2 regions of the Catenuloplanes sp. NPDC051500 genome follow, and region 1 is predicted to be linked to the other one. Evidence: predicted binding sites of a transcription regulator. Region 1 holds the regulator's gene; the other holds the start of a gene.
The links. Region 1 encodes HspR, which represses chaperone genes until heat shock. Its sites were predicted from a motif close to TTGAGTNNNNNNNACTCAA; they were not measured.

Region 1 (4,184 bases):
CTCGCTGCTCTACCAGCAGCAGTCCGAGCAGGCCGGTGCCGAGGGCGCGCCGGGTGCGGCGGGTCCGGGTGCGGGTGCGGGTGCTCCGGGCGCGGGTGCGGCCGGTGGCCCGAAGGCCGCGCAGGATGACGTCGTGGACGCCGAGATCATCGACGAGGACGACAAGAAGTGATCCCACGGGACGCTGTGGCACGTGTGCGAGGTGAGGTGAGGGCATGACCGACGACAAGAAGCCGGGCGACAAGGCCGGATCCTCGGCGGAGCGCGAGCGTTCCGAGGGTTCCGAGCGGGTCGTCATAAGGGACCGGCGGAAGATCGATCCTTCCGTCGTCAATCCCAAGGCCAAGAAGGACGAGAAGCCCGAGGTGATCGAGCCCGACGAGGTGCTCGACGCCGAGGTCGTCCTCCCGGACGAACCCGCAGAGGAATCGGCCGGGGAGCCCGCCGAGGAGACCACGGTGACGGCGGAGACCGAGTCGGAGCAGGAGGCGGAGAAGGTGGAGCGGGTCGGCAGGCACGCGGCCAGGCACGCGGCCAAGTCACCTTCTTCCGCCCCGGCCGACGAGGCGCTCCGCACCGATCTGGAGGAGCGCACGCGCGACCTCCAGCGGGTCACCGCGGAGTACGCGAACTACCGCAAGCGGGTCGAGCGGGACCGCGCCGCGCAGGGCGAGCAGGCCACCGCTTCGGTGCTCTCCGCGCTCCTGCCGGTGCTCGACGATCTGGACCGGGCGCGCGAGCACGGCGACCTGGTCGGCCCGTTCGCAAGCGTCGCGGACCAGCTCTCGGCAGCGATCGGCAAGTTCGGCCTGACCGCGTTCGGCGAGAAGGGCGACGCCTTCGATCCGAACAAGCATGAGGCGGTGGCGCACCTGACCTCCGCCGATGTGACGGAGCCGACCTGCATCGACGTGATGCGGCGCGGCTACGAGCTCGGCAACCGGCTGCTGCGGCCCGCTCTCGTGGCGGTTGCAGACCCGGAGTGATCTCCGACCGGCCGGGGTGGCTCGCTGCGGCGGGCCACCCGGCCGGTCTCATGCACTTGGGGAACGCTGGATAGCCAGCAGGAGGTGGATTAGGTGAGTTCCAAGGACTGGCTGGAAAAGGACTTCTACTCCGTTCTCGGCGTGCCGAAGTCCGCCTCCCAGGACGACGTGAAGAAGTCGTACCGCAAACTCGCCCGCGAGCTGCACCCGGACCACAACCCCGGTAACAGCGAGGCGGAGGAGCGTTTCAAGTCGGTCTCCGAGGCGTACGACGTCCTGTCGGACGAGCGGAAGCGCAAGGAGTACGACGAGATGCGCGCGCTCTTCGGCTCCGGCGCGTTCCGCCGCAACGCCCGGGCGGGCGGTCCGGGTGGCGCCGGCGGACCCGGTGGGGCGTTCCCGTTCGACGTCTCCGACCTGTTCGGCGGCGTGAACACGGGCGGCGGCGCTGCGGGTCAGGCCGCAGGCGACAGGCGGTTCGGTGGCGCCGGTTTCTCGGACCTCTTCGGCTCGATATTTTCCGGCGGAGGCGGCGGGCGCCAGGGGCCGAACCGTGGCCGCGACGTCGAGACCGAGGTGACCATAGACTTCGCCGCCGCGGTGCAGGGCACCACGCTGCCGATCACGCTGCGGGCGCCCGGCGTCTGCGACGTCTGCCACGGCAACGGCGCGAAGCCCGGCACCCAGCCACGGACCTGCCCGACCTGCCGCGGCTCCGGCCTGGTGCAGCGCAACCAGGGCTCGTTCAGCTTCTCGGAGCCGTGCAAGGAGTGCCAGGGCGTCGGCACCATCGTGGACGACAAGTGCCCGGAGTGCCGTGGCACCGGCGGCGTGACGAAGACCCGCACGCTCAACGTCCGGCTTCCGGCAGGCGTCGCGGACGGGCAGCGGATCCGGCTCTCCGGCCGGGGCGAGCCCGGTGATCGCGGCGGTTCGCCCGGCGATCTCTACGTGGTGGTGAAGGTGCGCCGCGACGACCTGTTCACCCGTAGCGGGGACAACCTGACGCTCACCGTGCCGATCACGTTCGCGGAGGCGGTGCTCGGCACGGACCTGCGGGTGCCCACGATGGATGGCGTTGTCACTCTCCGCGTTCCGCCGGGAACTCCGAGTGGTCGGGTGTTGCGCGCCCGCGGCAAGGGTGTGCCGAAGCGGGATGGCGAAACCGGCGATCTGCTGGTCACACTTGAGGTGCAGGTGCCGAAGGAGGTCTCACCGGAGGCCCGGGAGGCACTGCAGTCGTTCGCGGACAGCACGCCGGCGGCCTCGCGGGAACACCTCGAGGCGCGGGTCCGCAAGGCGGGCTAGGTAGTCGCAAGGTGTTCCGAGGCAGGAGGTGAACCCGTGGACGCACGTATTCGCATCGCGATCGAGGGCTTCTCGGACGCCAAGATCTTGATCATCTCGGTGGCGGCGCAGATGGCCGGCATGCACCCGCAGACGCTCCGGCAGTACGACCGGCTGGGTCTCGTGCAGGCCGGCCGGGCCGCCGGCGGGGGGCGGCGGTACAGCGCCCGTGACGTGGCGCTGCTCCGCGAGGTGCAGCGTCTCAGTCAGGACGAGGGCATCAACCTGGCCGGCATCAAGCGGATCATCGGGCTGGAGCATCTGGCCGGCGACCTGCAGCAGCAGGTGCTGGAGATGCAGGACGAGCTCGCCGCGGCCTACCGCCGGATCCGGGAGTTGGAGGCGATGTCGCCGTACCCCCGGCGTGATCTGGTCCCGACCGGCCAGACGTCGACCGCGCTCGTGGTGTGGCGTCCGCGGGAGAAGCCCCAGCGATAAATTCGCAAATACGAGATATGTCGGATTTCGGCCCGAGCCGGACAGCGAGCGGTTATGGTCACCCAGGGTGCGCGACGACGAGTCGCGGGGCCAGTGGCCTGCAAAGACGACTCGCGGCGCCGGTTCGGGCGGGGATCCACGGGGGGTCCCCGCCCGGACCCGAAACAGTCGTCAGCCCAGCCGGCGAGACTGCCGGACCAGGCCCCCTTCGCACCAGTCGTGGTAGTCGAACAACTCCGGACGGGACAGCAGCATCCTCACGTTGTGCGACCATGCCGCCATCAGCTCGTCACCCTCGTCCTCCGCCTGCTCCACCATCTTCCGCAGCCGCCGCTTCGGGTGGGCCCGAAACTTCGTGCGGATGCCGTCGGCCGCGTAGATGTAGAGGCAGTGCAGAGCGAACCGGCGTGCCGGGCACGTCCGGTCCACCGCCAGCTCGAAGAGGGTGCCGACCAGACGATCCCCGGCGACGAGGAGGTCCCAGTCCGCAGGCATCGACTCCAGCGGCACCGAATCGGGCTGGTACGCCCAGGCCCGGAGCTCGGCGGCGCTCGGATCGACCGGATTCGCGAAACCGTGGAAGCTTGACTGTTGCACGCTCACCTGCGACTCCAGCCTGTTACACCCCAATGCTCATTGCGGCGACACGGTAACGCGTAGCTATCGCATATCGGAACCCGGTGAGCGTGCCATTTCCGTCCTACATGTGAGTTTCTGTGGAGGGGACGGGGGTGGCCAGCGCTGATCGTCTGCGCAGCATCGCCTTGAACCACTCCATGTCCGGCAGGCGGGCCAGCATCGGGCCGGTCACGACCGTGATCAGCACATATGCGGTCGCAAGTGACGCCAGCTGCGGCTCGACCCCGGCCGCCACGGCCAGCCCGGCGATGACGATTGAGAACTCGCCGCGCGGCATCAGCGCGAGCCCGGCGCGGACCCGGCCGGGCAGCGCGATCCCGGCGCGTTTCGCAGCGAGATAGCCGGTCAGCACCTTGGTGCTCATGGTCAGCACGGCAAGCGCCAACGCGGGCAGCAGCACGTGCGGGATCTCGCCCGGGTGTGTGGAGAGCCCGAAGAACACGAAGAAGACCGCGGCGAACAGGTCACGCAGCGGCGTGAGCAGCAGCACCGCGTGGTGCGCCACCTGACCGGAGAGCGCGATGCCGACCAGGAACGCGCCGACCGCGGCGGAGACCTGCAACTTGTCCGCAAGGCCGGAGACCAGCAGCGTCAGGCCGAGCACGCCGAGCAGCAGCGCCTCCGCGTCCTTCGCGGAGATGAACGCGGAGATCGCGTTGCCGAACCGGATCGCGACCAGCAGCACGACCATCACGGTGGCGACCGCGATCAGCAGCGACGTCGCGCCCGCGGCAAGCGACACCCCGGCCAGCACCGCGGTGAGCAGCGGCAGGT
Region 2 (4,184 bases), on a different contig from region 1:
CCTTCTCCCGCTCGGTGTAGCCGTCCAGCGCGACGAGTTCCATCCGGTCCAGCAGCGGGCCGGGGATCGTCTCCACCACGTTCGCGGTGGCGAGGAACAGCACGTCGGAGAGGTCCAGGTCGACCTCCAGGTAGTGGTCCCGGAACGTGTGGTTCTGCGCCGGGTCGAGCACCTCGAGCAGCGCGGCGGCCGGGTCGCCGGCGTACCCGGCGGAGATCTTGTCGACCTCGTCGAGCAGCACCACCGGGTTCATCGAGCCGGCCTCGCGGATCGCCCGCACGATCCGGCCGGGCAGCGCGCCGACGTAGGTGCGCCGGTGACCGCGGATCTCTGCCTCGTCCCGGATGCCGCCGAGCGAGACCCGGACGAACTTCCGGCCGAGCGCGCGTGCGACCGACTCACCGAGCGAGGTCTTGCCCACCCCGGGCGGGCCGGCCAGCGCGAGCACCGCGCCGGAGCCACGGCCGCCGACCACGTGCAGGCCACGGGCCGCGCGCCGGTTGCGTACCGCCAGATATTCGAGAATGCGGTCTTTGACGTCGTCCAGGCCCGCGTGGTCCGCGTCGAGCACGGCGCGGGCGGCGTCCAGGTCGGTGTTGTCGTCCGTGCGGGTCGTCCACGGCATCTCCAGCACCGTGTCCAGCCAGGTGCGAATCCAGCCGGACTCCGGGGACGCGTCGCTGGCCCGCTCCAGGCGGCCCACCTCGCGCATCGCTGCCTCGCGGACGTTGTCCGGCAGGTCAGCCTCCTGGACCCGGGTCCGGTAGTCGCCAGCGCCCTCCGGCTCGTCCTCGCCAAGCTCCTTGCGGATCGCGGCGAGCTGCTGACGGAGCAGGAAGTCGCGCTGGGTCTTCTCCAGACCCTCGCGCACCTCAGAGTTGATCTTCTCGCTGACCTCCTCCTCGGCCTGGTGCTCCTTGATCCAGGTGACCAGGAGCTCCAGCCGGGCGGTCAGGTCGGTCTCGTCGAGCAGGCCGCGCTTCTGCTCGAGCGACATCCACGGGGAGTAGCCGGAGGAGTCGGCGATCTCCGACGGGTCGGTCATCCGCTCGACCGCGTCGATCACCTGCCACGCACCGCGCTTCTGCAGCTGTGCGCGGACAAGCGCCTTGTAGTCACGGGCCAGCTCCCGGGTCTTCCCGGTCACCGGCGATTCCTCGATCTCGGTCGACTCCACCCAGAGCGCCGCGCCGGGTCCGGCCACACCGGAACCGATGCGGGCGCGGTGCAGGCCGCGGATCACGGCCACCGGCTCGCCGCTGGGCAGCCGGCCGACCTGTTCGATCACGGCCACGGTGCCGACCGGGCCGTAGACGCCGTCGATCCGGGGGACGGCCAGCAACCGCTTGTCACCGCTGGTCCGGGCCGCGTCCACGGCGGCCTGAGTGGCGGAGTCGAGCTCCACCGGAGTAACCATGCGGGGAAGCAGCACGTCGTCGGTCAACGGCAGTACGGGAAGCGTAGCCATCGGACACCCCATTCTTGAGCCTGCCCGACTCAACCTCGCCCACCGTGTCCGTCTTCCCGGGCGTGACGCGCGACACGAACCGCGACGGGCCCTCTCCACCCGGTCACGGTCCCTAGAGTGGTCAGGTGCCGAACTCGTCGTTGCGTCCGGTCGTGCTCACCGACGACCAATCCTTCGAGCGTGGCCGCCGGGTGGTCCAGCCTGACCGGCGGATCAGCCAGCTGGTCCAGCGCCGCCCGGAGGGGGTCAGCCCGCATCAGTGGAACACCGCGCTGCGCGCCCGCGCCGACTTCGTCGTCCTCGACGCCGGCAGCCGGCTGCCCGACTTCGCCGTCGAGTTCGCCGACCCCGCCGAGGCCTCCACCTCCGAACGGCCGGACCGGATGGTCGCCGTGGTCTGCGCCGCCGTCGGCCTGGAATGGCTGCGCATCGCGTCCCCGATCCTCGGCGCCACCGCCCAGGCCCGGCGCATTGTCGAGTACCTGATCGACGCACGCGCGTTCCACGACGCCACCACGTTCGACGGCACCGGATTCCGCGACATCATCGGCCGCCTCCCCGACGGCCGCGACGGCTTCGTCAACGATCTCAGCATCCTCGCCCGGGCTGCCGCCGTCGACGCCTACATCTCCCGCGACCTCGTCGACCCGATCATCCGCGGCCTGCACGTGAGCGGGCCCGGCGCCATCGCCGAGGGCTGGGCGTGGGTTGAGCTGCCGGAAGGCCGGCACCTGCTGGAACGCGTGCGGGTGAGCAGTTACGGCTTCGAGTGCGGGGTGGACGCGGGACGGATCGCCGAGGATCTGGCGGCGTTGGCGATCGGGGAGCGGCTGAAGCGGCTGGAGATCGCGGCGCCGGTGTGGCTGAGCCGTGATGATCTTGTCCGTGCCTACGATCGGCTTCAGGTGCGGCATCCGGGGCTCAACACCCCATTCTTCGCTTCGCTCTGAAAGCTCCTCTTCCCGCTTCCGCCGTGGTTCCTTGCCGCGTGCTCCCGCGGGCCACGGGATCCGTGGGTGGTCGCGTGCAGAGCTCAGGGGCGGTCGAGGGCGGCGACCTCGCGTATGGCGCCGGCGATGACCGGGAAGTCCTTCTTGAGGAGGGCGCCGTGGTTGCTTGGCACCTTGGCGTGGATCCGGATGTTCGGGTTCTTGGCGGTGACCGTGTCGAGGCCGGCACGGATGCGTTCCTGCTCGTCATCGCGGCTGCCGAGGGACGTTCCGGAGGCGACGACGTAGCGGGTGGGCACGGTAAGGGCGTTGAGCACGGGGCCCAGCTCGCGTTCGCGGGAGAGCCTGCCCAGCTCGATGTTGCTGTCGGCCTGCTGGTCAGCGGTCATCCTGGGGGTCAGACCCGTCGGGCGCAACAGCGGCAGGAACCAGCCCATGCGCCGGAACATCTTCCGGATCCGCACCTCCATGGCGTCGTCGAGCCAGTCGTGCGGGAAGGCGCCGTCGACCATGACCGCGCCGATCGTGCGCTCCGGGTTCCGGTGCGCCCAGTGCGCGGCGACCACCGCTCCGTAGGACCAGCCCACAAGCAGCGCCCGGTCCACCCCGCGGGCGGCCAGGACGGCGTCGACGTCCCGCACGGCGGCCTCGAAGGAGTAGTCCGCCGAACGGCGCGATCTGCCGCGGGCCCGCTCGTCGTAGGTGATGTGCCGCCACCCGGTGCCCAGCTCGGCGATGACCCGCCGCCAATACCCCTGGGTGGCGAACTGCCCGTTGAGGTAGACCACGGGGATGCCTGCGCCCCCGGTGTCGGTGACGGCCAGGGCCGTGTCGTCGACCGTCACCATGCCGGACCACTCCGGCGTGGGGATGTCGAACTCGGCGGGGGCGGGGGTGGTGGGCTTTCGCATCGCGAACTCCTTCGATCGCCCGTTCCACGGCCAAGCTCGGCGAGATCGCCCGGCAGGGCGTGGACATCCTCGGCGCCGGCACCCCGGCCGCCGCCCGCCTGGAGAACATCGCGCGCTTCGTCGGCTTCGTCTCGGAGAACATGGCGCGCGCCGCCGACCAGGCCCGCGAGATCCTCCACACCCCCGGGACCACCGCGGGCGGCGCTTCCTGACCCGGCGCCCCGACGGCTGCGGTGGACCCGGCGCCCCGACGGCTGCGATGGACCGGGCCGCCGGAGGACAGACACCCGCAGCCGGCCCGCGGAAACGGACCGGCTGAGGTTTTCGGTGACCAACGACGAGGCAGGCTCCGATGCGGCGTGCGAAGCGGAGCGCTAGCGGAGTCTTCGCGCGGCGCGAGGTTTGCCCGCGGGAGCAAACGGGCCGAACCACCGCGGAAGCGGGACGATGACCTGGAATGTGATCTTTGAAAGAGCTGGTCAGACGCCGGTCAGACGCGCTGCGGAGGGACGCAGGTAGACGAACCAGGTGAGGATCAGGCAGAGCGCGTAGTACGCGATGAACGCGACGTAGGCGGCCTCGGCCGAGCCGGTCGTCAGGAACGACTGGCGGAAGGCCACGTTCACCAGGACGCCGCCGAAGGCCCCGATCGCGCCGGCGATGCCGATCAGTGCGCCGGACAGCCGCCGTGCCCGCGCCTCCGCCACCTCGCCGGGCAGGTCGCTCAGCGCGCTCTTCGCCTTGAAGATCGCGGGGATCATCTTGTACGTGGAGCCGTTGCCCACGCCGGAGAAGACGAAGAGCAGCACGAATCCGACCAGGTAGAGCGGCAGTGAGCGGGCTGCGGACGCGTAG

Region 2: a site for HspR is predicted at 1,483-1,501, ahead of lon (endopeptidase La). Genes of this name have one in related genera too.

The regions. Positions count from the first base shown of each region.
Region 1 covers NZ_JBITDX010000006.1:181,558-185,741, reverse strand. Annotated here, with positions in the region: gene dnaK (molecular chaperone DnaK) at 1-172, shown strand, start outside; gene grpE (nucleotide exchange factor GrpE) at 216-986, shown strand; gene dnaJ (molecular chaperone DnaJ) at 1,080-2,294, shown strand; gene ACIA8K_RS14705 (heat shock protein transcriptional repressor HspR) at 2,331-2,771, shown strand; gene ACIA8K_RS14700 (hypothetical protein) at 2,943-3,374, opposite strand; gene ACIA8K_RS14695 (cation:proton antiporter) at 3,472-4,184, opposite strand, start outside.
Region 2 covers NZ_JBITDX010000004.1:496,731-500,914, reverse strand. Annotated here, with positions in the region: gene lon (endopeptidase La) at 1-1,468, opposite strand, end outside; gene ACIA8K_RS11540 (hypothetical protein) at 1,594-2,418, shown strand; gene ACIA8K_RS11535 (alpha/beta fold hydrolase) at 2,502-3,329, opposite strand; gene ACIA8K_RS11530 (hypothetical protein) at 3,389-3,541, shown strand; gene ACIA8K_RS11525 (nitrate/nitrite transporter) at 3,809-4,184, opposite strand, start outside.